4 regions of the Oxobacter pfennigii genome follow, and region 1 is predicted to be linked to each of the others. Evidence: riboswitches for the same ligand, from Rfam matches in the RefSeq annotation. Region 1 holds a riboswitch; each other region holds the start of a gene.
What was found. Region 1 has a riboswitch for cobalamin ahead of OXPF_RS03145 (cobyric acid synthase). Riboswitches for the same ligand answer to the same signal wherever they lie in the genome.

Region 1 (7,844 bases):
GCAAAGGTTTTAAAGTCCTGTATCCCAAGGAAGCCTAAGATAATCCTCAAATATCTGTCTCCCATTTCAAAGTTTGAAAGCGGTGGCTCTGAATATTCGCCGCCTCTGGTAACAAAATGTATAGCCTTTTTCCCATGGCACAAGCCCACAGGGCCCTGGGAAGTATACTTGAATGTAATGCCGCTTACCATTACATAATCAAGGTAAGCCTTAAGTATGGCAGGGAAGCTCAAATTCCAGAAAGGTGCTGAAAATACATATTTGTCAGCCTCAAGGAATTGATAAGCATACTTTAAAACCGGATGGTCCCTGTGGGCTCCCGGTTCCACATTATGATGGGCTATATCATCCTCAGATAAAAATCCGATGTTTTCCTTATATAAATCAAGAGTTATTACTTCGTCGTCAGGATGGCTCTCCTTATATGCTTCGATAAAACTGTCTGAAATTTTGAAAGTCCTTGATGCACCTTCCGGCTTGGCATTTGCTTTGATGTAAAGAACTTTGCTCATCATAAACATCTCCTCATCATCTTTATCAATGTTATTATTAACTGTGAGAATGTATTTTATGATGACATAATAACAATAAAAATAATTATTAGCAACAAGGCACTATTTAGTGCCATAGTTTCTTTAAATATACTATTGCATTATTAATCTTTTCCCTCTTCTTCTGCAAGCTGGTCTGATACAATGCCGGATTTCAGATATTCTGCCCCAAAGCCATGCATCATTTTCAATACAGGAATCAGTTTCTTCCCTATATCAGTCAGCCCATATTCAACTTTTGGCGGTACTACAGGATAAACCTTTCTGAATATCAGCTTATTTTCTTCTAGGCTCCTTAACTGCTGAGTCAGCATTTTTTGCGTTATATTTTTAAATCTGTTTTTTATATCGCTGAATCTTAAGGTGCTGTAACTTAAATACCAGAGTATCAATAATTTCCATTTGCCCGATACCAGGTTTTGGACCAAAACCATAGGGCATACATCATATTGTTCACACTGATCTCTCATATGGCATTGTTCATGTCTTTTTAAAACTTCGTTCATATGACTCACCTTTCTCTAAGTATAATTTCGGGTACTATGGTACAAAATAGTGCCTACTAGCCAATAAATGATTTAATGGCTAATATTATAGCATATCGTATAATTAACTCACAATATGCAGATTAAAATGCATTTTAAATATATTTCATTTTAATTTATGGAGGTATCATACATGAGAACTTTTCAAATTACAGTGAAAAAAGACGGAGGGCCAAGAGTTATTTATGCCAATGAAGGGGATAACCTTCTTAAGGTAATGATCAAAGAAGGTATATATGTTCAGACACCCTGCGGCGGTAAAGGCATTTGCGGAAAGTGCAAGGTCATATTCCACAAGGGAGCAAAGGAGCCTGCGAATACCGATATAAAGCACTTGAGTGAAGATGAGATTTCTAGGGGGATGAGGCTTGCCTGCGGTGTAATAGTAGATGAGCCAATGGATATTGAAGTTCCTACAGTTGCAAGCGCAATTAATGTACTTACGACAGGTAGTGAAGATATGGATATCCAGGTAAGCCCCTTTGTAATAAAGAAATATCTGAATCTTACTCCCCCATCAATCCATGACCAGAGAAGCGATATAAGAAGAATTCAGGACGGGTTGGGAATTACTAGCTTATCTGCCAGAAGTAAATTGATGAGAGAAATGCATGATGTGCTTATAAAGAGCGATTATAAAGTAACTGTAAGTGTTTACAAAGGTGAGCTTTTGAATATTGAAGCAGGAGATGCATCGGATAAATCCTATGGCATAGCAGTTGATATTGGTACTACAACGGTAGCTTCCTATTTGATAGACCTTACTTCCGGAAAGGTCATAGACGTTGAATCAGGTGTTAACGCCCAAAGACCCTATGGTGCCGATGTTATTTCTAGGATTAACTATACCATACAGCAAAAAGACGGACTTACAACATTAAGGGATGCTATTGTAAACCAGTTAGGCGGGATGCTTATAAAGCTTTGTGAAAGAAATAATATGGAAACTAAGCATGTATATAATGTCACTGTCGTTGGAAATACAACCATGACTCACTTATTCTTAGGAGTGCCCTGCGAAAGTATTGCCGTTTCCCCATATATTCCGGTTGTAACTGACCTCGTTGAGGTGCCGGGAAGGGAAATGAACATGCCTATCGACGGTTACGTTTCAGTCCTTCCAGGAGTAGCAAGCTATGTGGGAAGCGACATAACTGCCGGAATACTTGCCTGCGGCATGCACAAGTCAGAAAAATATTCACTACTTTTAGACCTTGGCACAAACGGAGAAATGGCTGTAGGAAACAAAGACGGCATTGTATCCTGTGCAACGGCAGCAGGCCCGGCATTTGAAGGAGCTACAATTAAATGGGGAATAGGCGGTGTCAAAGGAGCAGTATCAAAGATAGACCTGTCCCAGGACAAAATATATTCAACAATAGGGGATGCGAAGCCCATAGGTATTTGCGGTTCGGGAGTTCTTGATGCCGTATCTGAATTTGTGAAGTATGAGATAATAAATAAGACGGGCAGAATGTATAAGCCGGAAGAATTGGACCTTCCGGATTCATTAAAGAACAGGATAACCACAACCGACAGCGGAAAGCAATTTACCATAGAAGGTGATGTTGTATTTACCCAGAAAGATGTAAGAGAGGTACAGCTTGCCAAGGCTGCCGTAAGTGCGGGAATGAAGATTCTCGTTAAAGAAGCAGGCATCGAATTTAAAGATGTAGAAACCATTTATGTTGCCGGAGGCTTCGGCAATTTCATGAATATAGAAAGCGCATTAAACATCGGACTTTTACCGAAGGAGCTTGCAGGCAAGGTTAAATCCATCGGCAATTCCGCAGGTACCGGCTCGAAGATGTGCCTTCTTTCCGAATCAGCGATCGGTGAATTAGAAAAAATATCAAACTCCACTAAATACGTTGAATTATCGGGAAGGCCAGACTTCGAGGGACTGTTTGTTGATTCAATGGTATTCTAACAGATGGTTTTATAAGTGTTACCTTTATCTAACCGTTATAATGTAACGGTCAGGTTTTACGACCTCAAGGTTACAAACATAATTCGTATCCTTAAGGCAGCAGGGTAGAGTAAGCATCTGACCGAGATATTATCTCGGTTAGATGAATCTAACAGCCATAATCTTTCGGTCAGGTCTCTTTATTGGTGCCAACAAGGTTTGTCGGCTATATAAGTAAACCTATTCGACTTGACCGCCATATTATGGTTGTCTGCATTTCGGATAAACATCAAATCGTATAATGGGGTTTTGCACTTACCAATTAGCACAAGGTAACTTTTTAATTCATTTTCTCTGTTGCTGACCAAAACGAAACATTGTTTCATTTAGCTTTTCATTATTATTTATCACCCGAATAAGTAGAATCTATTGAAGGTAAAGGAATAACAATTATTAATGAAGTACTATTTAATTCTGAATGTTTAACTCCGCACTTAGATTTTAATGATAGGGCTGATTCATGGGATGGTTTTATCTTTGTATATATAAATGAAACAAATAAAAAAGAAAGTCTATTAGGTCGTATTCCTATACAAGTTAAAGCACATGAGGTAAAAAACTTTAGTGGAAAAACTAAATCAAAGGCCTTTGATATATCGGATTTAATAAATTACAAAAATGATGGCGGAGTTATAATTTTCAGCGTAGAATGTTGTGGGAAAAGCAGGAAGATTTATTTAAATAAACTCTAGTTCCACCCATTATAACATAACTTTTTCTATATTTATTGTAAAAATTCCATATGTTTCATTAATTTAGAAGGAATTGGAATATATGTGAAGAATAATACATGGTAAATATTAGTAATAATTGATGCTATATGACGGACTTACTGTTTTTAAAAGGAAAAAGACCGTATGATAAAACAATGTATTAAGAAGGTGGACGATATGGCTCATGTAATGATAATTGAAGATGAACCAGCGATAGTAATGGTAATAAGTGAAATGCTTTCAGATGAAGGGTATGAGGTTACCGCAGCATATGACGGCCTTTCAGGCCTGAGAAAACTAAGGGAATGCAAAAAGCCCGACATTGTGCTCTTAGACCTTAATATGCCGGGAATCAACGGCCGGGAGACGGTAGAGAGAATGCGCTCAGATGCTATGCTTCGGGATATACCTGTCGTGTTGGTTACGGGAACGGTTTATAACAGCGTTGATTTTCCGCCGGAGGGGACTTATCAGGATATATTGGAGAAACCCTTTGATTTATTGGAAATGCTCAAAAAAATAAAATCCATATCTGAAGGCAGATGCGGATTTAAGAAAATATCTTAAAAGTTTAAAGTAAAAAGAGGGACTGTTAAAAGGACAATCCCTTTTAGTGTTTATTTACAATTTTATAGACGGTGTGATTAATCGTCGTACATATCGTAAGGGTTGTATCTGTAGCATCTTCTCCAAGGGGGATAGGTGTATCCGTAGGGAGAAAAACCGCCGTATCCGGGGTAATTACTGTATCCGCCGAAAACCTGGCCACCGCAAGCCAAAATAATTATTACAAGGATTAATATTGTAAACAATGCAGTGCTTGTCGGGGTCCCGAAGATGCCATTCTTATTATTAACAGCGTTTTTATTTGTACCAAAATCGGAAATATAAACTGTACTTGTACTCATGGCCATCCCTCTATTCTGCAAATATATACTATTCTAGTAACATGTTATGTGAAAAAAATAAGTATGTTACAGCATATTCTTTAATGATTTTGTCATATTTATTTGCAAAAGTATAAACTTTCTAATTTATTTGTGTTGCAGGTAAAAAGTGCTTAATATATAATAGAAATAGCAAATTAAATAAAAAAATCTTAGGTGCTTTTTAGCATAAAAGGGAAAGCGGTGAAAATCCGCTGTAGCCCCCGCTACTGTATACGGCGACAAATCCTAGACCACCGGACAACCGGGAAGGTAGGAGGAGGACGACCCGCCAGCCAGGAGACCTACCTGAGATATGCTAATCCTTCGGAGGGAAGGGAAGTGGTAGTATATTGGACAATCCAATTTTTGCCTATCAGACAAATAATATGGATTTTTGTAGTACATGTACCCGCTGCCTTTTGATGGAGCGGGTTTTTTAATTATAGAAAATTTTAATAAAACGGAGATGATAATATGCCTGGAATAATGGTACAGGGGACAGCGTCCTCGGCAGGCAAAAGCCTCATGACTGCGGCTTTATGCAGAATATTTGCAAATGAAGGATTAAAGGTATATCCTTTTAAATCACAAAATATGTCCTTAAATTCATACGTAACAATGGAAGGCCTTGAAATGGGACGAGCCCAGGTACTCCAGGCAACAGCATCAAAGATAGATCCTTCGGTGCTGATGAATCCCATTTTATTAAAGCCTACCACCGACAGAAAAAGCCAGGTCATAATAAAGGGAAGGCCTTATATGAATATGGATGCGGTGGAGTATTTTGAATTTAAACCCCGCCTTAGGGATATGATAAAGGAAATATATGAAGAAATTGAAAGCAATAACGATTTGGTGGTTATAGAAGGCGCAGGCAGTCCGGCGGAGATTAACCTTAAGGATAACGATATCGTAAATATGGGGATGGCGGAAATTGCCGATGCTCCGGTGCTTTTGGTAGCCGATATAGACAAGGGCGGAGTGTTTGCCTGTATATACGGTACCGTAATGCTCTTAGATGAGAATGAAAGAAAAAGAATAAAAGGGATCATTATTAATAAATTCAGAGGAGACAAGACCATTCTTCAAACGGGTATAGATATGATAGAGGATTTGGTTAAAATACCTGTGGTGGGAATTGTACCCTACATGCGTGTCAAGCTTGACGAGGAAGACGGAGCCATCGAATTTGAAGCTTCAACCAGCGGCAGCATAAAAATAGCAGTTATACGCTTACCCAGAATATCCAATTTTACGGATTTTGATCCATTTAAATTCGATGAGGATGTATCCGTAAATTTCATAACCTCTCCAGATGAAATTGGGGATGCGGACATGGTTATAATCCCCGGAAGCAAAAATACCATAGAAGATATAAGATGGCTAAAAAGCGTCGGGTTTGATAAAGCCTTTTTAAACTACAAAGGCATAATCTTTGGAGTGTGCGGCGGATATCAGATGATGGGAAAAGAAATAATAGATGTTGAAGGCTGGGAAGTAACAAAGGGAGAAGTGGAAGAAGGCCTTAAAATGTTTGACACTGTAACTGAATTCAAGGGCAGTAAAATAACTTCAAACGTTGAAGGAGAGGCTATGGGACATAAGGTATACGGCTATGAAATACATTCCGGCAGGACTTACGGCAATATGAATCCCTTTGTGCATATAAACCTTAAGGAAAGAAAGGCCGAGAGTTATATGGACGGCGATATGAGGGACGGAAGGTATTACGGCACTTATGTCCACGGCATATTTGACTCTCATGAATTCAGAAGCAGCCTTTTAAATACTATAAGAAAGAAAAAGAACTTAGCCGAAAAGGATAGTATTGACCTTAAGGAAAAAAGGGAAGAAGAACTGGAAAAGCTGGCTCAAATAGTTGAAGAGAATTTGGATATGGAATATATACGCAGTCTGGCAGGAATCAAAAAATGATTGAATTAAGTATAGCAGCTTTAATAGATGTAGCCATAGGGGATCCATACAGCTTTCCCCATCCCATAAAGCTTATGGGGAATATAATAGCCTTTGAAGAAAAAGCAGCCAGAAAAGTGGCAAAGACTCCGCAGGCCCTAAAGGTTGCCGGCTTTATAATCGTTGTTTTAAATATATTGATGGCATATTTTATACCTTATTTTATATTAAATGCCATAAAAGGCTATAAAATAATTTATTTTATTGTAAACACTTACTTTTTATATACCTGCATAGCTGCCGGATGTCTTCACCGGGAGGCTATGAAAATATACAGGGCTCTTTTAAACAATGTGGAGGATGCAAGGCATAAGCTTTCCTACATAGTGGGAAGGGATACAAAAAACCTTGATGAACACGAAATTGTAAGAGCCACAGTGGAGACAGTGGCAGAAAATGCTTCAGACGGGGTAATTGCCCCCATACTCTTCGCTGCAATAGGCGGAGCACCCCTGGCATTTGCATATAAAATGACCAACACCATGGATTCAATGCTGGGGTATCTCAATGAGACATACAGGCACATAGGATTTTTTCCTGCTAAAACCGATGATGTTTTTAACTTCATACCTGCAAGGCTTACAGGAGTCTTAATGTGCCTTTCCTCCTTTTTTAGGTTCAAGGTAATGGATGGATTAAGGATAATGGTCAGGGACAGAAAAAATCATAAAAGTCCTAACTGCGCTTATCCTGAAGGTGCCACAGCCGGACTTTTAGGAGTTCAATTAGGCGGCGACAATGTATACTTCGGGGAAGTTATGAAAAAGCCCCGCATTGGAGATAAATTAAGAGAATTAAATAAAGATGATATAAAAAGAACCATAGAAATTATGTACCGGGCTGAAGCCCTGCTTTTGATCATCTACTATATACTAATTGGGGTGTTATAAGTGATACATGGCGGAGACACAATTTCATATATGGCAGACGGTGCCGATATAATTGATTTCAGCAGCAATATAAACCCCTTAGGCCCTCCGGCCGGATTAAAAGAGGTTTTAATTAAGTCTTATGATGAGTTAATTTCCTATCCTGATATAAAATACCGGGAGCTAAGAGAAAATATATCAGCATATTTAGGCTGTCATAGTGATGAAGTGATGACGGGAAATGGTGCTCTGGAGATTATAAATAACGTAAGCCTGTTGTTTAAAAGGGTGGTG
Region 2 (7,844 bases), on a different contig from region 1:
CTTTATATTAAAGGAAGTATCCGCTTCCGGCAAAATTGAAACAGCAGCCGGTATCATCCCGAGATAAGTACACAGCCATTTTGTCAGAGCGTAAGCTACAGAAGCCTCGGCCTTAACGGAAAATAACGAACCCTTTGGCAATCCCAGAAGAGATGAATACCGTGCCAGGAATAAATATGCCCTGGCTCTGGCTCTTTCTATTACTTCAATTGCCTTTTCCGGGTTTGCATCCAAGGCAATACAGACCTGCCTTATAAAGGCTTCCGCTGCATCAAAACCTATAGGAGGACCTTCATCGGGTACAATATATGGAATTTCATATTCGGCTTTAAACTTCTCTGCTATTTTCATTCCGTATTCGGGATAAAGCACAACATTTAATTGAGCCTCCGGCGCATGAGTTATTGTCTCTACAGAATCCGTTGCTCCTAAAGCCGAAATAACTTCAATGCCGCACAGATTTAAAAGAGCCTCTATGGCCTTATAATTGCTTTCAAAATACTTTTGATAAATACATAAGCCTATAAGGTTTACGGTTTTTTTACGGGTGCTTTTAGGACACATTGTAATGGTATCCATGACCTTCATTATGGCATTTTGATATCCTACGCCGAAGCTTCCCGAATAACCCGTGTTTTCCATTGAAAAACAGTAAATGCCGCTGACCTCCTGCTGGAGAAACTTCTCCAAATCGTCCCCTATCAGGGCGGCACCGGGAGAATTTATTACGGCAATCAACTTAAAATTCTTTTTTGTAACAGACCGCAGTATGGCCGTAAGCTTTTCACCGCTTCCGAAAACGTAATCATGGCTGTCAAGATAGGTGGAAGGTACCCTGGGCTGCCCGAAGTAAAAATCCTCGGAATACTCAAGAGGGTCGAAGGAAAGACTCCTTAAGTACTGGCTGTCGGATACGGCGCTGTGATAGAATTTGCATCCTGTCGGCCCGTTCAATATTACACAGGCATCCTTAATTCCTTCGATGGCAAAAACCGCACCCGTTAAATTATCAGGAGAAATATTTTCTGAATAAAATGTCATCCTTCTTCCACCCTTCCTTTAGGTTCATCCTGAAAAGCTGGCTCCATCGCCTTGCCATTATAACGCCGCTTAAAAAACCGGCAGTGGGGCAAAGAGGTATGGTATCCGCAAGTATGTCTCCATCCAGGTTTGTCGATGAGTAATTGGTAAGCAGAATATCAGGTTTTATCCGCTTTAGGTCGCCCGGCCTGTTTTCGTTATTATATTGAATGTGCAGCTCCTCGATTTTGTCTTTATATTCCGTCTGAAACAGGTTCTCCTGTGAATAATTCAGGATTCCCACAAATACTATTCTCATCTCCAAGTCTATTGCAGTCTGTAAAATCCAGTCTATATTATGATTAAATGTAGCAATCATAAGCTTTTTGCCCCTCATGTAAGGCTTTATTACATTAATCTCCTCATCATATTTTATTTTATATGCTGCAATTATGGAGTCTACATCCTCTTTATGAAAATACTCTCCTATTTTGCGAACCCACAGACAGCTTTCGTTAAACCCTACAGGAAAAGGCATGTCCAGAAATTCTGCCCTGTACTCCTCCTGTAAAAAGCCCTTTATCGTCCTTCCCATATAATCCCCGTAAGCTAAAAGATTAAGTTTGGCTTTCATGAAGCCCTGTATTTCCTGGCTGGAAGTCTCGCATATAAAACGGCAGTTTATTTTTATGCCTAGCCTATCAAGAATTTCCTTGATATATTCAAAGCTCTCGGCCGTTGCATTTGCTATGGATTTTTCGGCTATTATATTCACTGAATTTTCCTTTGCATCAACATTTTTATCAATCAGGCTTTTTGCTATTTCCATATAAGCCATCAATATTCCCTGTAAATAGTCTCCCTGTATATTCCCGTCCGTCAGGACTGGTATGATTTTCATGTCTTCCTCTTCTAAATTTCTTACAAAATCTATATTATCTCCTATGATGCCGCTAGGGCATGTCGTCAGTACAAAAATCGCCTTAGGCTTTTGAGCCCTGGCCACAATTATTTTTTTGCGCAGTTCTTCTATCCCACCAAATATCATAACACCCTCGTTCATTTCAGACGAAATAACAGGAGGCGATACCTGAAGCGGCAGTACGATGCCCCTCTCAAGCAAAAAACGGCGGGCAAGGGAGGTTATGCTCTGATATGCAATATGTGCGCAGCTGCTGGGCCCATGGGCGATGCATATGGAGTCCTTAAGCTGGGTGCAAATGCTCATGGCCCCGCTGAAGGCACAGCCGTGAAGGGGCTCCCGGTGAATTAAATTCTTGGAATAGAGCATGGGCTTCTTAACGGTAATTTCAACGGGCTTAATGGTCCTGCTGAAAGAGAAGGAGGTTTGCTTCTTTAAGAGCACCTTTTCCTCCAGCTCTTCGTCTGAAAGAGGCAAGGCTTCATACAATACATTCTGTTTAAAAATATAATCCGCAAGACTTTCAAACTTAGCAGCTATTTCAGAATCAGGGAATTTTTCTAAAAGGCACATGCCTTCCCTTTCACTTTGGGAAAATAAATCACTTCGGGGGAATGTCTCCAAAACCGGCAAATTTACGGCATCGCAAAAACGCTTTATGCGTTCCTCTTCTTCTTCCAATCCGCGGGAATTTATAATTATTCCGCCGGCACGGTTTATATACGTATCGTAGTTCTTTAATCCCCGGAGTATATTGTTGGCAGCATAGATTGACATGAACTCTCCCGATGTTATTATATATACCTTGTCCGCATATTCACGGCGGATGGGCACCGCAAAACCACCGCAGACCACATCGCCTAAAACATCGTAAACAATTGCGTCATAGTTGTTTCCTTTTATTCCAAGGCGATCAATAAGCTCGAAGGTGGTTAAAATTCCCCTTCCGGCACAGCCTACCCCCGGCTCCGGTCCGCCTGCCTCGACACAATGTATTCCATAGGCTCCTTCAAATACAATATCCTCCAGCTTGTATTTATCGGGGCTTGTACTTTTTATGTATTCAAGAACGGTGTTTATCCTGTTCCCATGGAGCAGCAGCCTTGTAGAATCGTGCTTTGGGTCGCAGCCCACCTGAAGGATTTTATTCTTCTTTTTGGCAAGGGCGGCGGATATATTTGCCGAAAGGGTAGACTTTCCTATTCCACCCTTTCCATAAAAGGCCAGCTCAGTCATCCGATGCACTTCCTTTAATTAAAGTATTTTTATTCTTCCTGCAGCATTTTTCTTTTTTCTTTTGAACTCTTTGCTCCAACATGCGCCGGCGCTTCTCACTTACCGGCTTCAATCCCGCGTTCTCCATGATTCTGGGCCAGTTCCCCAGGCGGTATTTTAAATAATCAAAGGCAGGAATCTCTGATTTTATCGGAAGACGCCCCAACTTTGTGGCGAGATCGCGCACCCGCTGATAAAGCTGTTCGTCGGTTTCCCTACGATATTGAGTTATACATTCTTCATAGTTTTCTTTTAAATATTTTACACTATCCAAACCCTTTGTTCCACCTCCCGATATAAAAAAAGAAATCTTCTTTTTATACATCCGTACGACACCTTACATCTGAATTCCCCCCTTTCATGAAATTAAAAAGCACCCCTGTTTATTCAGAGGCGCTAAAAAGACAACTTTTAAATATTAAAAATGAAATAACACTATATCAACATTATTTCCTGTCCTGTATTATCTTTCCCTCCGAAAGACTCAACAATTATCGGGCAGGTTTCCTGGCTGAGCTTCATTCTACTCCCTAATCTTCCCGGAATATACTCCCAGTGATTTTTTTCAAGGTTTCGTCAGCATCACAGTAACGGTGGGCTGCAGTGGTCTTTCACCACTTTCCCTTTTAACCCATTTCTATAAAACGGGTACCCGGTAATGGAATATTCTATTTTTGCTTATCTAAAATATATCATAAGAATGATGTTTAGCACAATATAAAATAATCATGTAAATGAGGCTGTCCTGTGCAGACGGTTGAAATCTGCACAGGACAAATAAAGGAGGTTGCCTGTTAACTCAATTGATGAAGTTTACAGCATATGGTTCTTTAGTTCCTGCATTCAGGAAGATATCCGGAGCTATTTCTCAGTCAAAATAAAAAACACCTCCGGCTTTTCAGAGGTGTATTACCAACAATACATTTCATACATTAAAGATAAACAAATGATATAATTATTCTGTTCATCCGAACTGCATTATCTTTCCCTCCGAAAGACTCAACAATTATCGGGCAGGTTTCCTGGCTCAGCTTCAATCTACTCCCCAATCTTCCCGGAATATATTCCAGTGATTTTTCAAGGTTTCGTCAGCATCACAGTAACGGTGGGCTGCAGTGGTCTTTCACCACTTTCCCTTTTAACCCGTTTTTAAACGGGCACCCGGTAATGAAATATTTAATTTTATTATTTATCTAAATATAACACAAAAGTGACGCTTTGTGCAATACCATATAATACATATTTCCGATAAAACTGTATAGTGCAGGCATTAAGCCTGCACTATACAGAATATAAGAGGATATTCAAATAAGTAGAAATTTTTAAATTAATGTATGTCCTTTAATTGTCCGCTACCTCTATTAATATAGGCTCCGCCAGCTGTTCCATACCTTCAAAGGTATCCCATACGAATACCTTTACTTTGTGTGTCCCGGTATCCGGTATGGTGAAGCCTCCCGTAAGTCTTACGACTTCTTTTGCTGCCACTTGTTTCGATGCATAGGCGTAATTTATCATCTCATTTTTACCATTTTCAATGTCATATAGGCAGATGATCAAGGTAGCCTGCTGGGATGAATTACCGTTGTTTGTCATACTCACGGTAACATTGGCATCTTCTCCGTTTTTGAAGCTTCCTTCACCTATCCTTTCCACTATAAAGTCTGACGGTTCTGTATCTTGGGATTTGAATACTCCATAGACTCCGCTTCCGCTTATGGGTGCTAACATTTTCCCCATGGCTTCTGGATAATCTGAAGCTATCCTTATCCATTCGCCTTTTGCCGGGTCAAAGCGGTATACCGATACTTCCGATATATCTGATACTCCGCTGCTTACATCCAGCCTTAATAACGCTTTATTGCTCAAATCCATACCGTCTATGGTCAGCTGGACTATGGGTCCGGCAGCTTCCATTCCATCTCCCGGAGCATACTCGGGATAACTGATTGTATTGCTTACATCGTTTAATGTCACTGTTGTATCGCTTGGAATTAAATCTTCATAGAAAACTATTGCCGTATTGTCTTCAAAAATTACTAGCTTGTCAAGGCTGGGTATCTCAGCAGGTTCTCCCAGCTTGCGCTTTGTAAATGTTGTATCCGAGCCTTCTTCAAGCCTGAACTCGTCCGTATAATGCCACAGTATCACATCCCCGTCATATATTGTTTTTTCTGTCAAGCCTACCCCCGGGTGAACTCCGTTGACCATATACATCCAGCCGGATTTGGATCCGTTATCAAATTCTTCCAGCCAGTAGCCTCCAAAGGCTTCCGGAGCCCTGATACCGCTTATATAGTTTTCTGAGTTTCCAATGGCATATGCCATCCCGTTATCGGCAAGAACCTTATAAAATACATCGGATACTTTTGCTCCCGACAGCACCGTAACTTCGGTTGCATCTATCCATGTTTCATATTTTGTATGGGTGTACGGTGAACCGTGGATGCTGTCTCCTATGAGCTTGAATGTCACGGTTATATTTCCGGCTCCTCCCTCAATAAACTTTACCGTTATGTCAAAGGTCTTTTCCATTTCCGCATCCCCGTAGGATATTTTTGCAGTAAGCTTTATTTCCTCATCCGTAGCATAGCGGGTGACTTTTCCCTCATCGGAAACTATCTGAGTGTTGCTGCTTTTCCAGGTGATGATCGAGCCAAAAGCTCCCCGCAATGGGAGGGTAAGGTCTTCGGTTACTTCCGACAGGTTTTCACCAATTGTAAGGGCCACCGCTTCTTCGGTTACTATGTGTTCGTCCAGTGTAGCTCCTTCTTCTATGGCTGCTTTATTAGAGCAGTATTTGAATACCAGCTCATCTCCGTCATTTAGCTGGGCTGCTGACAGGGGAGCTATCACCTTTTCCCCGTTTACATAGCAGTACCAAGCGGAGTCCTCTCCTGCTGTCAAGCCTGAAATCACCGATATTACTCCGTTATCCATGGTATAGCCTATATGTGCTTCATCCAGGGCGGCTCCGAAAATTTCATCTATGGTTTTTCCTGTTATATCTTCAAGGCCTGTCCTTTCAAGTATGATACCTCTGTCGGCATCGCCTATTACCGCTATGGAGGCGCTGCCTGCTTTAACAAGTCCTTTTGCCGCGTCTTTAAGGTCGAAGTATTCCTTGCCGAAGGCGCGCTTTGACATCTTGGTTTCATTGCTGCGTATTGCTTGTGCTGCGGTAAGGGCAGCCTGGAGAGCCTGCAGGCTTGCTTCCGTATACTCTTCGGTATTTCCGTTAAGTATTTCTTCGGCATTTTCTATCACATCGTCAAACTGGTCTTTTGTTATGCCCACACGGCGCCATACACTGTCACTGTAATATACGTCCCCAAATGCTATTGCAAGCTGGGGGTTGAAAGTTTCCCTGTCCTTTATTTCCAGGTTGTACAATGTGTCCATTACACCTACGCCGTTTACTTTCCATTCATCGGCTGTCAAATCGAAACCGCTGGGACCTGCTTCCTTAAGGGCCATAAAGCCGCTGACCACACAGGCGTTAGACATGGTTATGGAGCCGCCTTCTACTCCTCCGGTGTTGAACAGGGCTATTTTTTCCCCGCTCTGAACCTGGGAAGCCTTCAGAGCTGCTTTAAGCTGGTTTATGGCATTCAAAATATTGTCATTCGTACTACCGTCTTCATTCTTCAGATGGTTGGCAAGTACAATAAGGCTCCATCCGGCCATATCCGGACCGTAGGTCAGCTCGCTGTACTGTGACCTGCAGTAGCCTATATATTCGTTCCGGCGTGCGTCGCTTATATCCACTCCGGCAGCTTCCAGGGCCATACCCGACCATATTGGAGCTGCATAGGGTCCCCAGTTATTTTTTGTTTCACGATAATTCAAAAGACCCTGGACATAATTTGTACCTTTGTAGTTGTATGGGTTTTCTCCTATTGAAAGTATCATGAGTATTACAGCGCCGTAATCCGTAGGCTGCCAGGAACTTTCCTGGCGGTGATTGCGCACGTCGTATATACTGAAATTGTATTTATCAAAGTCATCTCCCAGTACGGACTTGGCCGCAAAGACTTCCCAGTAACCGCTTGTAAGTGCTTTATCCGTATTGTACTGCTCCCTTATTGTATTGACCGCTTCCTTTACTATATCGCTGGTTAGAGCAGGCACACTTACGGTGAATTCCCTGGAAGCCGTCTTTTCATTTAATGCGGCGGTAGCTGTCAATATTACCACGCCGTCAGCTGAACCGGCTGCAGGCCTTGTTACTACTCCATCTGACGATATTACCGCTTCATTATCAGATGTCCAGGTTATGGCGCTGCCGTTCCTTCCCGAAGCAGGCAAGCTGATATTTTTAATGGTGCTTTCCGGAATGGATATTTCCAAAAGGTCTGCCTGTAATAGCTCTTCATCGCTTATGACCCTTTCAGCCGGCACGGTAACGGAAAATACCCTGGTCTGGGTTACGCTTCCCCGGGTGGCAGTAGCTACAAGAGTTACAATCGCATCTGCAGAGCCCACGGGGGGACGGGTGACCACTCCGCCTGTTGATATTACCTGGGGCTTGCTGGAGGTCCAGGTTATGGTACTGCCGTTGGGGCCTTCCGTTGGCAGTGTAATATTTGCTGTGGCGGTTTCGGGTACAGACAGTGCCGCCAGATCG
Region 3 (7,844 bases), on a different contig from region 1:
CCATATTTGGATTTGTATTGACAGCAATTATAATTGGCATAGGAATTTATTTTGAACGCCTGTATAAATGCCCGGTATGTGGTTTTATATTTGACACCAGAGTAAAATCTGATGAAATAAGGTATTGTTCCAGCTGCAGCGCAAAACTTCAATAAGTATAATACTTAATAGTTTTTATTAGAATAACTATAGAAAGTCTGCACATTATCGTGCAGGCTTTTATAAAAAATGTAAAATTATATTCATATTCTTAACAGATTAATAACTTAATGTATTTGTAACATGCAACAACTGCAATCTAGAAGAATAGTATAATACATGAGTCTTTGATTGTATTATTGTGAGGGTTGTATGGATAAGAAATCTGGATATAAAAATTTAGCGGAGAAATTTAACATAGATTTAAGGGAATGTAAGTTCTTAGGTGAAGGCCATAACGGAATCGTGTATTTGCTTCCAGACGGCAAGATAATTAAAATTTTTAAGAAGATAAAAAATTGCGAAAGCGAATATTCCATATTGGAGGCCGTCAGAGGCAGTAAATATTTTCCTAAAGTCTATGGTTCCATGGGAAATTACATCATAAGAGATTATGTAGGCGGAGAATGCTTGAAGGACTACATAAAAAGGAACGGCCTTGATAAAAAGGTAGCTAAGAACCTGATAAATCTAATTGAAGAGTTTAAGAAATTGAATTTTAAAAAGCTTGATATAAGATGCAAGGATATTTACGTACAAAAAGATAAGTCCCTGATGGTTATAGACCCTAAATACTCATTCACCAGAGAAAAGAGCTTTCCCAAGCACTTATCAAAAGGCTTGAGCAAACTGGGCGTGCTGGGTGATTTTTTGGAGGTTGTCAGAATTGAGAAACCTCAAGTTTATGAGGAATGGACAGGGAAACTCATAGAATCAGGAATTTTATAGCTGAAATTATAAAAATACAATCTATACTTGTAAGAGACACCATTTAATAATATAATTATATATAGAATGGAATTGAGTTCTCATAAAAATAAATAAAATTGTCAGGTACATGCATGTATAATAGGGAAAGCGGTGAAAATCCGCTGCAGCCCCCGCTACTGTATACGGCGACGAAACCTAATTCCACTGGCGTTATCGCTGGGAAGGAAGGTGGAGAAAGACCCGTTAGCCAGGAGACCTGCCTGAGATTAAAAGTCCTTCGGAGGGAAGGTAACACCTATGCTATTTTTTGGCACATGGATTTTATTACTAAGCCCTCGCTTGAAGTGAGGGCTTTTAATTGCATAAAATTATACATATATCCCTGACATTAAAGTGCCAGGGATTGTTTTTTGCATAAGTTTTGGAAACTTCTCTGACTGCTTGAATGAAGACAGGGACACTTTTAAAGGATGTCCCAACTAAGAATATCCTAAAAGAAGAAGAGTGCATATAAAATCATAAAAAAGTAAAAAAGGAGAGGTAATATGAAAGGAATAGTGGTAATAGGACATGGAAGCAGATCAAAAGAGGCCTGCGATATTTTTTTTAAGACTGTGGGCGCAATAAGAGCAAAAATGGGTACGGAGGTTGAAGGATGTTTTATGGAAATATCCGAGCCTGATATACCTACTATAATAAGAGGCTTTTATGAAAAAGGAATTAAGGACATAACTGTATTGCCTTATTTTCTTTACAACGGAATACATATCAAAGAAGATGTGCCTCAAATTTTGAATGAATTAAAAAAAGAGCTTGATGGCTTAACAATATCCATGGCGGAGCCTATCGGTTTCCACGATCTTCTTGTGGATATACTCATAGACCGGGCAGAAGGAATAACAAGCTTAGTATAGTAATGGTTTATAAATTCTCGCATTTTGCCAGCTTGATATGATGAAATGAACATTGCGGAGCTGTGAATGAAATCATATCAAGCTGGCATGGCGGTGAACGTTGGAGATGATTGATATGATTCAGCTTATTGGAGTTAATGATGAGGATGTGTGTATACGCGAAAAACTTTCGATAATACCGAAGCATCTGGAGGATGCATTGAAAAAAGCTGCCGAGCTGTGCGGGGAGGCGGCCATAATAAGTACCTGCAACAGGACCGAAGTGTATTTTAATTCTACGAGAACTGGGGACGGCATCATAGAATGCATTTTTAACTGTTTAGGCTGGGATAAGGAATTGATAAAGTACACTATCTACAAATGCGGAGATGAGGCAGTGCGTCATTTGATAGAAGTAACCTGCGGAGTGCATTCAAGGATATTGGGAGAAGAGCAGATATTAGGCCAGGTAAAGGACGCCTATGATTTGGCACTTAAAAATAAAACCATAAAAGGGGAACTTGACAGGCTTTTTCATACTGCAATAACCTGCGGCAAGGAATTTCGCCATAAATCAGAGCTTGATAAAATTCCGGTATCATCAGCTTCCATGGTAATACGCGAGGCAAGGAAAAGAAGCTTAAAAAGATTCATGGTCTTAGGCTATGGCGAAGTAGGAAGTTTGGCCTGTAAATATATTTTAGAAGAACCCTTTGATGTTTTATACATAGCCGTCAGAGATACAAGTGTTGTGGATATTAAGGATAGAAGAGTAAAAGTCATCCCTTTTAGAGAAAGAAAAGAATATTATCCAGATGTGGAATGCATAATATCCTGTACTTCGGCTCCTCATACAGTAATAAATTCAAATGAGCTTCCAAACAGAAAGCTCATGATATTTGATATGGCGGTTCCTAGGGATGTGGATTGGGATGTCAACGGTATTAACGGTAACGAAGTTTACGATATAGATATGATAAGCGCATTGTTTGATGAGAGTCTTGAAAAGAGAAGGAAAATCCTTGAAAATTTCAGACATCTTATTGAGAAGCACATACAGGAATTTGAAAAATGGCAGAATTTAAAAAAGCTTTCACCCTATATAAAAAGGATGAAGGAAAACGGAGAACAGATTTATAAACAAAGAAGCACTGCCTTTAGGAATAAAAGGCATACAAAAGATAATGAGAACCTTGCAGACATTCTTATAAAAAGTACGGCAGATGTATATGTAAACAGGGCTATAGAAGTGCTGAAGGAAGAATATTTAGAAGGCAGGGGAGAAGAATGCCTCAAGATAATAGAAAAGATATTTCTGATAAAATGCTAGAATTCATGATGGTTTCTCTCATATCTCACAAGGTGAATATTCTTATCGTAGGCGCAGGGCGGGCAGGGCTTATTAAGGCAAAGGCATTTTTAAACAACGGATGCAGAGTTTTCGTATTGTCAAAAGAATTCAGCCCTGAATTTTTTCAAGTTGAAAATGATGACAGGCTCATCTTGATTAAAGATGAATATAAAAAGGAAATTATTTTGGATAAGCATATAGTCGCAATTGCAACGGATGATTATGAATTGAATGAAAAAGTAAAAGCGGATTGCGAGAGCCTTTGTAAGATATATCTGAACTGCCGTGATTTCAGAGAAGGGATGCTTACAATTCCGACTCAAAGGAAAACGGAAAACCTTCACTTTGCTCTCCATACAAGGAAGGGAAGCCCAAAGACCTCGGTTTTTTTGGCTGAAAAAATGAAATGTAAGATGGAGGAATATGAAGCTTTTGTTTTATTTGCTTCCTCATTGCGTCAAAAGCTAAAAGGAAGAGAGCATTTTGAAGAAATCATGAATTTTGTAAACACGGATTTTTTTTATCAAGCTTATAAAAAGGGCAATGGGATTATTTTATTAAAAATGTATTATGGTGGTGGCGAATTTGAATTTTAAAATTGCAACAAGGCGCAGTAAACTGGCACAGGTACAAGCCGATATGGTAGGTAGCATGTTAAAGAGCAAATATAATGCGGAATATGAAAAGATACTTATTGAGACAACAGGAGATAAGATTTTGGATAAGCCCTTGGAGGATATAGGCGGAAAGGGCCTTTTTATAAAGGATATTGAAATATCCATGATGGAAGGCAACGGAGATCTGGCTGTCCATAGCATGAAGGATGTGCCCTATGATTTGCCGGAAGGCTTTGAAATTGTTGCGGTGCCTCAAAGGGAGGATGCACGGGATGTCTTCGTATCTTTATCAGGAGTGGACTTTAATTTACTGCCAAAGGGTGCTAAGGTGGGCACCAGCAGTAACAGGCGAACAAGCCAGATAAAGCAATTAAGGCCGGATATAGAGATTGTTCCAATAAGGGGCAATGTACAAACCCGCATTGAAAAAATAAAAAGGGATAACCTTGATGGGATGATTCTGGCAGCCGCAGGCTTAAAGAGACTTGACTTAGAATCCATAATAATGAATTATTTTGATCCTAATGATTTTGTACCGGCAGTTGGACAGGGTGCCTTAGGTATAGAAGCAAAGTGCGACAGCCCCTATATGGAATACTTCAAAGGCCTTAATCATTACGAGAGCCGCATATGCGTTGAAGCTGAGAGGAGTTTCATGAGAAAGCTGAATGGAGATTGCCACACCATAGTTGGTGCTTATGCAACCTTGGAGGGAAGTTACATGCACATAGTTGGTATATTCAATGTGGAGGGTAAGCTTGTGAAAAAAGATATAGAAGGCAAGAGTGAAAATTACATGGAGCTTGGATTAAAGCTTGCAGAAAAAATAATGGAAGTTTAGGGGTGGTTATATGGGAAAAGTTTATCTTCTAGGTGCAGGTCCAGGAGATGAGGGGCTTATAAGCGTAAAAGCCGTCAAGGCTTTAGAAAAATGTACGGCCGTAATGTACGACAGGCTGGCCGGAAATTTCACCCTCTCATATTTAAATAAGGATTGTAAGGTATTTTATTGCGGCAAGGAGCCAGGCAGCCATTACAAAACCCAGGATGAAATAAACGATATGCTGGTAGCCCTTGCAAAGGAAGGACATATTGTTGGAAGGATAAAGGGCGGAGACCCTTATGTTTTTGGCCGGGGAAGCGAAGAAGCTCTGAGGCTTTATAACGAAGGTATTGATTTTGAAGTAATTCCCGGAATAACCTCGGCAATATCCGTTTTAAACTATGCCGGAATACCAGCTACCCACAGAAAAATAGCACAAAGCTTTCATGTATTTACAGGAAAGAGCGCTAAAGTATTAAATATAAACTGGAATGCGGCGGCAAATTTAAAGGGTACACTTATATTTTTAATGGGATTAGAGAGTATTGATGAAATTATAAGTAATTTGATAAGCAACGGGATGAGCAAGGATACACCCTGTGCCGTAATAAGAGAAGGCACAACCTCCAAGCAGAAAAAAGTGACGGGGACGGTTTCAGATATAAGTGAAAAGGTGAAAAAAGCAGGCTTTAAATCTCCCTGTATAATTGTAATGGGGGAAGTAGTGGGCTTTAATGAAAAGCTCAATTGGTTCGAAAAAAAGCCATTGTCCGGCTTAAATATTTGCGTAACACGTTCAAAGGAACAGGCAGTTAAAACTAGAGAACGATTATATGATCTGGGAGCTGAAGTTACAGAGATTAATTCTATTGAAGTTGTGGATACATCCTGGAATTTACAGAGCTATATTGATAAACTGGAAGAGTATGATTACATAGTATTCACAAGCGTAAACGGTGTAAGCACATTCTTTGAAAGACTAAAAAAATTGGAAGTTGATATAAGAAAAATAAAGGCCTCCTTTGCAGCCATTGGTCCTGCGACAGCAGAGGCTATAGTGGACAGAGGGATAATCCCTTTGATTGTGGCTGAGGAATTTGTGGCCGAAGCCTTGTTTGAAAAAATGAAGGAATATATTAAAAGAGGAGATAGGATACTTCTGCCTCGTTCCAAGGCGTCCAGGTCATATTTGCATGATGCATTAAAGGAATACGGATGTATTGTGGATGAAGCTCATATATATGATATTATTGAAGGTAATAAGCCTGTTGAAGAGACTTTTGAGCGGGTAGATATAGTATTATTCACCAGTCCCTCAACGGTAAAAAACATGATATCCATGGTAGGATTGGATGATATAAAGAAAAAGACCTGCATAGCAATAGGCCCCATAACATCAGCGGAGCTTGAGAAAAATGGCATCAATCATCATGTTTGCAAGGAGTATACCATCGATGGGGTTATAGATAAAATACTTGAGCTAAAGGAGGTAGTTAAATGTTTGCAAGGATAAGAAGGTTGAGGGGGAATAGAGCAATAAGGGAAATGGTGAGGGAAACCATACTTCACCCTTGGGACTTCATATTTCCTGTATTTGTAATGGAAGGGACAAACATTAAGGAAGAAATTGAAGCCATGCCGGGAAATTATCATTACACATTGGACAGGCTCCATGAAGTCATGGAAGAGGTGGTAAATTCAGGAGTGAAAGGTGTGCTTCTCTTTGGACTGCCCGGTCAAAAGGATGAAATTGCATCGTCAGCCTTTGATGGTAACGGAATTGTGCAAAGAGCCATAAAAAAGATAAAGGAAATAGCTCCGGAATTATATGTCATTACGGATGTTTGCATGTGCCAGTACACCAGTCACGGCCACTGCGGAATACTTAAGGGTGATGAAGTTGATAATGATTTGACGCTGCCTTATATTGCAAGGATTGCATTATCCCACGCACAGGCAGGTGCGGACATGGTGGCTCCGTCGGATATGATGGACGGAAGAATAAGTGCCATAAGAGAGGCCTTGGATGAAAACGGATTTTCAAACATACCGATAATGTCATACAGCATGAAGTATTCATCGGCATTTTACGGGCCCTTCAGGGAAGCAGCACATTCGGCGCCCAGCTTTGGAGACAGAAAGACTTATCAGATGGATCCTGCTAATGCAAGGCAGGCTATGATGGAAGCCGAGGCTGATATAGATGAAGGGGCGGATATACTGATGGTAAAGCCGGCCTTATCTTACCTTGATATAATAAGGATGTCTAAGGACAGGTTCGATGTGCCCATAGCAGCCTACAATGTAAGCGGCGAGTTTTCCATGATAAAGGCAGCGGCAAAAATGGGATGGATTAACGAAAGAGAAGTAGTTTTAGAAATGCTGACGTCCATAAAAAGGGCGGGAGCGGATATTATAATCACCTATTCTGCACTGGATGCCTGTAAATGGCTAAAGGAGGAAAACCATGAATAATCTTGAGATTATAAAGGAGTCCCAAAAATATATGCCGGGAGGAGTTAACAGTCCGGTAAGGGCTTTTAAGGATGTAACTATAAACCCGGCGGTTATTAAAAGGGGACAGGGCGCCTATGTGTTCGATGAAGAGGGCAATCAATATACCGATTATGTATGTGCCTGGGGACCTATGATTTTGGGCCATTGCGACGAGGATATTGTGGCAGCTATAAAGGATACGAGTGAAAATGCCATCGCCTTTGGAGCGCCTACATATTTGGAATTAAAGCTAGCCGAGCATATGTGCAGCACCTTGGATGGCGTGGATATGCTAAGGATGGTCAACTCGGGCACAGAAGCCACCATGAGTGCTATTAAACTGGCAAGAGGCTATACGGGAAGAGACAGGATTATAAAATTTGCAGGGTGCTATCATGGTCATTTTGACGGATTTTTGGTCAGTGCAGGCTCAGGGGTTATGACTGAAGGCATTCCGGGAAGCGCAGGAGTTCCTGAGCTAAGTATAAAGAACACTTTGATAGCTTCATATAATGATATAGAAAGCGTCAAATTGCTGTTCGAAAATTACAGTGATGAAATTGCGGCTATTATTATTGAGCCGGTAGCCGGGAATATGGGTGTAGTGGCGGCAGATAAGGAATTTTTATCAGGTGTAAGGGATCTTTGCGATAAATACGGGAGCCTTTTGATATTTGACGAGGTAATGTCGGGATTCAGGGTGGCATATAAAGGAGCTATGAGTTTATACGGCATTAAGCCTGATTTAGTCACCT
Region 4 (7,844 bases), on a different contig from region 1:
AAAGGTAACCAGTGAAACATCTGGACCACCACCAACTAGCGGCAACGGTTCAACTCCACAACCCAGCAACCCGGTAGTAGATGAAGCCAAGAACAGGATTGATGAGGTTTATATAGGCGAGAGTGAATTACAGGTTACCAGACAAGATGGCAAGAAAGTAGCTGCAGTGGATTCAAATTTAATCTCAACAAAAATTGATGAAATAAACAAGATTATTAAGGAAATAGAAGAAGAGAATCCCGGGACAACACTGGGTGACGACGTAAAAGTAGTCAATATAAGGCTCAGCGAAGATGCGGATTTGAATACTGCTTTGCAGCTTCAAAGCGATGTCATCGAAAAGCTTAAGGCGGCGGGCTTTGGGATTAATATTGTCTTTAACGATACGGAGTTTAGGCTGCCTCCGGCTGCAATAGGAACCATAACTTCCGATGAAATTGTAGAGATAAGGAAAGACAATGTAGCAGCCGATGTTTTGCAGGATGTTAACGAGGCCGTACCTGCCGGCACCAGATTACTGTCTTCGGTATATAGCATGAGCTTATATAAAGTAAGCAAAGACGGTAAAAATGAAGAAAGAATGGACTTAAAGGGTACCACGGTGTCTATGAAAGTAAATCCTTCGGATATGCAGAACATAAGTGCAAATAGCCTTAAAGTCAACTACTATGACAGGGTTGCTAAAAAATGGATTGCTCTTGATGCAAGATATGATGCCGGAAAGAATATGGTTGTTGCAGAAGTCCAATAAAAAATGATTATATGGTGGGCTATTAATTTGGATATACCTCCGAAATTTCCATGGCATCCAAAATTTCCATTTTGATAGCTTCATCATATATATAATTTAAAACTTATGGAGGCATGGCTGCAATATGAATAAGAAAAAAAAGATAATCATAAGCTGTTTAGCCGTCATTGCCATATTAATTTGTTGTTTAGTAACAGTCAGCTGTAAAAAAGATACCGCTGTTCCCAATCCTTCAAGGGTGGTAGTAAATGCTCCCGGTGATAATAACAAGGACGGGATTGAAAATATAGAAGACGGCAATATAAGTGAAACTTCAGAAGAGGAAAAGAATCCGGAAAGTGTTAAGGCAGAAGATGAAACCAGTGAAATGCCGGAAGGAAAGGCTGATGAAACCCAAAAGGAAGAGCCCGGTAAAGAAGAAAAGGAAGAAAGCAAGGATGTAAAGGAAAATGAAGGCGCCGGGCAAAATGAGGAGCCCCAAAAAGAAACTGCCGTACAGGTTACTCCCGGCAGCGATGAAAATGAACAGGCCCCGGATAAACAGGCTACAGTATATATAAGAGTGGAGGGCTATGATGGGACTCTGGTGCCCAGGAGGTCAGTAACGGCAGGCATATTTGATCTGGGTCCATATTTAGGCAAAGCATCAGGCTCCTCGGCAGGACCTTCCAGCGGTTGGGGTGTGGATAAATTTAAAGAGCCCACAGCTGCCCATGCTCTGGTAAAGCTTTTGCAGGATTCGGGATATGAGCCCGGTAAGGATTACGACCTTCAGGACTATGGATGGAGCCTTTATGTAGCCATGATCGGAGGGAACAGGGAATTTGATTACAGGAGTACTTCCGGCTGGATGTACAGGGTCAACAATGTGCTGCCTAGCGTAGGATGTGACGGGACTCCCATAAAGGGAGGAGAAGAAATACTCTGGTATTTCGGAGTATATGGTTTTGACACGCTGGTAACCGAAATGGAAATGGATTCTGCCGATGTGAAGGCCGGTGATGAGGTAACGGTAACCTTAAACGGCATTAAAAACGACATAAGCACCTGGAAGGAATACCGGGAGCCTGCAAAGAAAGCAGAAATATATGTAAATGGAAGTCCCCTTATAGTAGATGGGAATAAGGTTGTTACAGGCGATGACGGCAAGGCCGTTATTAAATTCGATACCCCCGGCGTTTATATACTGTCGGCGGAAAGAGTAAACGACAAAAATTTAAAGGACCTGGTGAGGCCTCAGCCCGTTACCGTAAATGTAAAATAAAATATAAGTGAAAGGGTGATAGTTCACTATGAAAAGAAAGATAAAGTCTATCTTATCTTATATAATGGTATTTTTATTGGCATTCAGCACCTTGAATATATTCGGTATAAACGCGAGGGCAGCGGATCAAAGCCTGCTGCAAAAAGTGAATGCGGCAATTGAAAAGACCCACAACTATATAATAAAGAACAATACCTGGAGCAGCGACTGGAAGACGGTGGCCTTCAATAAGTCGGGGCTCAGCCTTCCGGAGGGATATAACAGCAGTTATTTGAAGGGTGCCGCAAAATCCTTGGAAGAGTCCGGCGGATATTTTTATAAGGTGACGGATTACGAAAGGACAGCACTTGCCGTGACCGCAGCCGGTGGAGACCCGGCAAATGTCGGCGGGTACAACCTTTTGGATAAAATATATAACTTTAACGATCCTCAATACCCTGACAGGGAAATTGATTTTCAAGGGTTAAACGGGGTTGTATACGGATTGATTGCATTGGACTCAAAAAATTATGAAGTACCGGCAGGAGCAAAATATACAAGGGAATACATGCTTGACTATATACTGAACAACAGAAACAGCGACGGCGGATGGGACTTAAACATGAACGGCACAAAAAGCGATGTGGATATAACAGCCATGACATTGATATCCCTGGCTCCCCATCATGATTATGTCAGTGCAGGCGGCAAAACTGTAAAGGATGCAGTCGACGGCGCTGTAGAATGGCTGTCAAAGGCCCAGAGGCAGGACGGAGGGTTTAATTCCTGGCTTACGGAGAACAACAGCGAAAGCTGTGCCCAGGCTATAATAGGCCTTTGTGCCAATGGCGTAGACCCTGCGGGACCGCAATTTACCAAGGACACAAACCTGATAGAGAATATTTTAAAATTCCAGCAGAAAAGCGGCGAATTCTATCATTTGCTGGATGGCCGCGAAGGAGTCAATGGTATGGCGACAGAACAGGCATATCAGGCAATTATCGCCTACAGAGACTTTGCAAACGGAAAGGGTTCAATATACTGGTTCGATGGAGGAAAAACTCCGGAAGCTGATGACATGAAGGCTGAATCCATAAGTCAAACCACCAATTATTATGCAGACGGCCCGGGAATCGACCAGGACATTTTCATCGTTACAGGTGAAGAAAGCACACAAAGGCTATATGGCCAGGATAGGTTTGAAACTTCCTTGAAAATAGCCGAAAAGCTGGCTTCATACGTTGACGGCGGGAAATTTCAAAATGTGGTAATATCCTCCGGCCTTAATTTCCCCGATTCATTAAGCGGAAGCGTACTTGCAAAAAAACTTAACGCTCCCATATTATTGACAGGAAATAATGCAGCTGAAAGCCAGAAGGCTATAAACTATGTAAACAGCAATCTTGATAAGTCCGGAAATATTTACATACTGGGCGGAGAAGGCGCTGTTGATATAAGCATAGAGAACAGCCTAAAAGAGCTTGGATATAGCAATATAAAGAGAATATGGGGCCAGGACAGATTTGAGACCAGCGGAGCCATAGCCGGCGAACTGAATGTTGCAGCAGGCACTCCCGTAGTTATTGTAAACGGCATGAGTTTTGCCGATGCTTTGAGCGCCGGAGCCGCCGCCAGCATAAAGGGTTATCCCGTGCTTTTAAGCGATAAGGATACCTTGCCTTCCAACATAAAGAGCTATATAAGCAATATTAAGCCTTCAGATGTATATGTTATAGGGGGAGAAGGCGTACTGGCTAAAAGCATTGAAAGCGAGATAAGCAGTTTGAACCCGTCGTCAAAAATAACAAGGCTGTTTGGAATGGACAGGTATCAGACTTCTCTTAGGGTTAACGAATTCTTCAACTACAATGAATATGTGTTGCTGGCTACAGGAGAGGATTATCCCGACGCATTGTCAGGCTGCGCCTTGGCGGCAGCCATAAACGGTTCCATACTGCTGGTGGACGACACCTCCATAAACACCCAGCTTCAATTTATAAACAAGGATAACACAAACTCCGTTATAATACTGGGAGGCAGTGCCGTAGTGAGCGGAACCATAGAAAATGCCGCAAAACAGGTGTTATCTGTACAGTAAGATGGATAAGATGGATATGTGCAGCCTGTAACCGTCCGGTTGGCACATAGATAGTATGATTAGTGAAACTTAAATATAATATTGGGACCAAAACTTTTAATGAACCTTAATGCAGTACCAACTATGGCAATAAAATAAATTTAGGAGTTTTCTTTAAAGCAGATTTTATTATTGGCGTTAATTACCTTTCTGCCGCTTCTTTGTGGTAAGAGGGTAATTGCGCCATTTTTATTTTTTATTAATATGGAGGTGTTAACTTGAAAATCAAAAGATCAGGCAAAAAAGTATTATGTACCGCATTGACGATACTGTTGCCTCTATGTCGAAGAATTAAAAAATATTCATCAGCCCGCATTGCGGGCTGATGTAATCCGAGGGGTGGTCGTTTGTGACTACCCCTTTATAACCTGCATCAAATAGGCTGATGCTTTCAGCAGAAAAATAGGCATGACAAGGTGAACCATACCTTGACCACAATTTTTACCCATGCTAAAATGGGAAGCAGCCGGGGGTTTAAGGGGAAAAATTCAGCTTTGAAAACAGGCCTTCAAAGCTTCCTGCATTCGGCAGTCAATTAAATAATTATTTAAAAGCTATTGAGATAGTTCCAATATCTTGATATAATATAGAAGACAATTGAATTGCGAAATACAGGTTTAATCTATTTAGATTATAAAAGGGAAGCAGGTGAAAGTCCTGTACGGTCCCGCCGCTGTAAATGTGGAGCCATTACACTTCTAAGCCACTGGTTATCCGGGAAGGCGTGTCATGGTGATGATGCTAAGTCAGAAGACCTGCCTGTATTTAAAAACACCATTACACTCTACGAAGGATAGGGAGGTGCAGCTGATGAAGACAATTTATTTATGTGGATTCATATAGCCTCTTGACCTAAAGTCGGGAGGCTTTAGTTTTGGCAATTTTACATGACAGTATTAAAATTTAAGGAGTGGATTTTATGTCAAAGCGTTTGCAGGTTTGTTTAGGAATAATGCTGATGATTTTCTTTATACCCTTTAAAGCTTCAGCCATGCATATAATGGAAGGGTTTTTACAGCCAGGATGGGCTATAGCCTGGGGAGCATTCACAATACCATTTGTAGTCTTAGGTTTATTTAAAATAAATAAGACGGTTAAAGAAAACCCGCGTGTTAAGATACTTCTTGCCATGGCAGGTGCTTTTGCTTTCGTATTATCGGCGCTGAAGCTGCCTTCAGTAACAGGAAGCTGTTCTCATCCCACAGGAGTAGGATTGGGCGCCATACTTTTCGGACCTACAACCATGTCGGTATTAGGACTTATCGTACTTTTATTTCAGGCAATATTACTGGCTCACGGCGGGTTGACGACCCTTGGCGCCAATACTTTCTCAATGGCAGTAGTAGGACCGCTGGTATCCTTCGGTGTATATAAACTGGTAATGAAGGGAAAAGGCCCCCAGTGGCTTGCAGTTTTTTTGGCTGCAGCATTAGGCGATTTGGTTACATATATGACTACTTCCGTACAGTTAGCTCTTGCTTTCCCGGCAGAAGTCGGAGGATTTGCTGCATCTCTTGCTAAATTCATGGGTATATTTGCCGTAACACAAATACCTCTTGCCATAAGCGAAGGTATATTGACAGTTATAATATTCAATGCCATATCAGCATATGCCAAAGACGAATTACAAGATTTAAATTTATTGGTGAAGGAGGCTTAATATATGCAAAGTCAGGCAGTTAATAAAACAAGTAAAGGCAGTCTTTTTACTACAAACCTCTTATTATTATTGCTGGTTGTCGTCATTACCGTTGTTCCCCTTATAATTGCAAAGGATGCAGAGTTCGGAGGTGCCGACGGTGAGGCCGAAGAAGCAATAACTGAAATAAATACAGAATATGAGCCATGGTTTTCACCTATATACGAGCCACCCAGCGGTGAAATTGAAAGTCTTTTATTCTCATCCCAGGCAGCTTTAGGTGCCGGCATTATAGGCTACGGTATCGGTTATTTTGCAGGGCGTAAAAAAGGCCGGACGGAGCACGTTCATGGTAAACATTGATAGATATGCCTATGCTTCAAAGTTAAAAAAAACAGATCCTATGCTGAAATTTGTCTTCGCCATGCTTACCCTCGGAGTGTGTCTTTGGGCAAATTCTATATTGATATCCATCATAATACTTTCCATAATGGGGTGGGTTGCCGTCTGCAAGGGCGGCACTCCCTTCCTGCTTTTTGTAAAGATGTTACTTTTACCTATGTCTTTTTTGATTATCAGCTTGCTGACCATAGCCATTAATGTATCAAATAATCCTGAAATTTTTTTAGTTTCACTTAAAATGTCTGATTTCTGGATTGGCGTATCAAAAGAAGGATTAAATGATGCGGCACTGCTTTTTTTCAAGGTTATGGCCTCGGTATCCTGCTTGTATTTTTTGTCTCTGACGACACCTATGATAGATTTGCTTTCGGTTTTAAGAAAGCTAAGGGTGCCCAAGCTCATGGTGGAAATGATGAGCCTTATATACAGATTTATTTTTATACTTTTAGATACGGCAGATACCATGTATACCGCCCAGAGCTCAAGGCTGGGGTATTCAAGTATAAAAAGGGGATACCGTTCTCTTGGCGCCCTTGCATCCACTCTTTTTATAAGGTCATATAAACGTTCAAATGACTTATATACTGCCCTAGAAGCCAGGGGATATGACGGAGAGCTTAATGTTTTAGAGGAAGAATTTGAAAAAAGTAATATAAAATATGCCGGTGTCGTATTGATAAATGTAATTTTTATTTTAATTGCTTTGTACTTAAGACAGTATTCAGGGGGTTTATATTAAATGAGCGAAAATATACTGGATGTAATTGATCTTCATTATTCTTACCCCGATGGAACTCATGCATTAAAAGGTGTGAATATGGAGATTAAAAAAGGTCAGACGACTGCAATACTTGGCGGAAACGGCGCAGGAAAGTCCACGCTTTTTCTTAATTTAAACGGAATTTTGAGGCCGACTTCCGGGAGAATAAATTTTGACAGGAAACCCGTTGATTATTCACGAGAAGGTCTAAATAAGCTGCGCCAGGCCATTGGAATTGTATTTCAGGACCCGGACAGCCAATTATTTTCAGCCAGCGTTTATCAGGATGTTTCCTTTGGGGCAATGAATATGAAGCTTCCGGAGGAAGAAGTGCGTAAAAGGGTAGATACAGCAATGAAAAGGACGGGAATTTACCACTTAAAGGATAAGCCTACCCACAACTTAAGCTTCGGCCAAAAGAAACGTGTGGCAATAGCAGGTATATTGGTTATGGAGCCTCAGGTACTTGTCCTTGACGAACCAACAGCAGGCCTTGATCCTATGGGGGTGAGCGAGCTGATGAAGCTATTGCAGGAAACTCAGGACGAGCTTGGGCTAACGATCATAATTTCCACTCATGATATAGATATAGTGCCCCTTTATTGCGACCGGGTCTATGTGATGGATGAGGGAAAGATTATAATGGAAGGCACGCCAAAGCAGGTATTTTCCGAAAAAAATGCCATACGCAGTGTGCATTTAAGGCTTCCAAGAATAGGTCATCTTATGGAGATATTGAAGGACAAGGATGATTTTGATTTCAAGGAAATACCTGTGACCATAGCAGGAGCCCGCAAGGTATTGAAGGAATGGAGAGATGAGAACAAACAGCAATAGAGTATTGTGAATATGATATTTGAGTACCTTTTTGATAATACGAAGTTATCAGGAAGGTATTTTTATATGCTTTGC

Region 2: another riboswitch for cobalamin. It lies ahead of OXPF_RS13740 (homing endonuclease associated repeat-containing protein); the one in region 1 lies ahead of OXPF_RS03145 (cobyric acid synthase).
Region 3: another riboswitch for cobalamin. It lies ahead of OXPF_RS15065 (sirohydrochlorin chelatase); the one in region 1 lies ahead of OXPF_RS03145 (cobyric acid synthase).
Region 4: another riboswitch for cobalamin. It lies ahead of OXPF_RS13850 (energy-coupling factor ABC transporter permease); the one in region 1 lies ahead of OXPF_RS03145 (cobyric acid synthase).

The regions. Positions count from the first base shown of each region.
Region 1 is NZ_LKET01000021.1:3,525-11,368, forward strand. Features, by position in the region: gene OXPF_RS03120 (FMN-dependent NADH-azoreductase) at 1-512, opposite strand, end outside; gene OXPF_RS03125 (winged helix-turn-helix transcriptional regulator) at 656-1,021, opposite strand; gene OXPF_RS03130 (ASKHA domain-containing protein) at 1,230-3,026, shown strand; gene OXPF_RS03135 (response regulator) at 3,923-4,345, shown strand; gene OXPF_RS03140 (hypothetical protein) at 4,423-4,686, opposite strand; cobalamin riboswitch at 4,863-5,031, shown strand; gene OXPF_RS03145 (cobyric acid synthase) at 5,182-6,642, shown strand; gene cbiB (adenosylcobinamide-phosphate synthase CbiB) at 6,639-7,571, shown strand; gene OXPF_RS03155 (pyridoxal phosphate-dependent aminotransferase) at 7,572-7,844, shown strand, end outside.
Region 2 is NZ_LKET01000039.1:79,793-87,636, reverse strand. Features, by position in the region: gene OXPF_RS13750 (nitrogenase component 1) at 1-1,041, opposite strand, end outside; gene OXPF_RS13745 (nitrogenase component 1) at 1,010-3,178, opposite strand; gene OXPF_RS13740 (homing endonuclease associated repeat-containing protein) at 3,171-3,542, opposite strand; cobalamin riboswitch at 3,698-3,888, opposite strand; cobalamin riboswitch at 4,213-4,397, opposite strand; gene OXPF_RS13735 (immunoglobulin-like domain-containing protein) at 4,559-7,844, opposite strand, start outside.
Region 3 is NZ_LKET01000039.1:372,277-380,120, forward strand. Features, by position in the region: gene OXPF_RS15050 (hypothetical protein) at 1-155, shown strand, start outside; gene OXPF_RS15055 (hypothetical protein) at 352-927, shown strand; cobalamin riboswitch at 1,014-1,187, shown strand; gene OXPF_RS15065 (sirohydrochlorin chelatase) at 1,455-1,823, shown strand; gene hemA (glutamyl-tRNA reductase) at 1,939-3,132, shown strand; gene OXPF_RS15075 (NAD(P)-dependent oxidoreductase) at 3,090-3,749, shown strand; gene hemC (hydroxymethylbilane synthase) at 3,739-4,611, shown strand; gene cobA (uroporphyrinogen-III C-methyltransferase) at 4,622-6,106, shown strand; gene hemB (porphobilinogen synthase) at 6,091-7,068, shown strand; gene hemL (glutamate-1-semialdehyde 2,1-aminomutase) at 7,061-7,844, shown strand, end outside.
Region 4 is NZ_LKET01000039.1:115,658-123,501, forward strand. Features, by position in the region: gene OXPF_RS13835 (Ig-like domain-containing protein) at 1-751, shown strand, start outside; gene OXPF_RS13840 (DUF4430 domain-containing protein) at 876-2,015, shown strand; gene OXPF_RS13845 (cell wall-binding repeat-containing protein) at 2,044-4,092, shown strand; cobalamin riboswitch at 4,728-4,908, shown strand; gene OXPF_RS13850 (energy-coupling factor ABC transporter permease) at 5,051-5,791, shown strand; gene OXPF_RS13855 (energy-coupling factor ABC transporter substrate-binding protein) at 5,795-6,133, shown strand; gene cbiQ (cobalt ECF transporter T component CbiQ) at 6,120-6,911, shown strand; gene OXPF_RS13865 (ATP-binding cassette domain-containing protein) at 6,912-7,769, shown strand.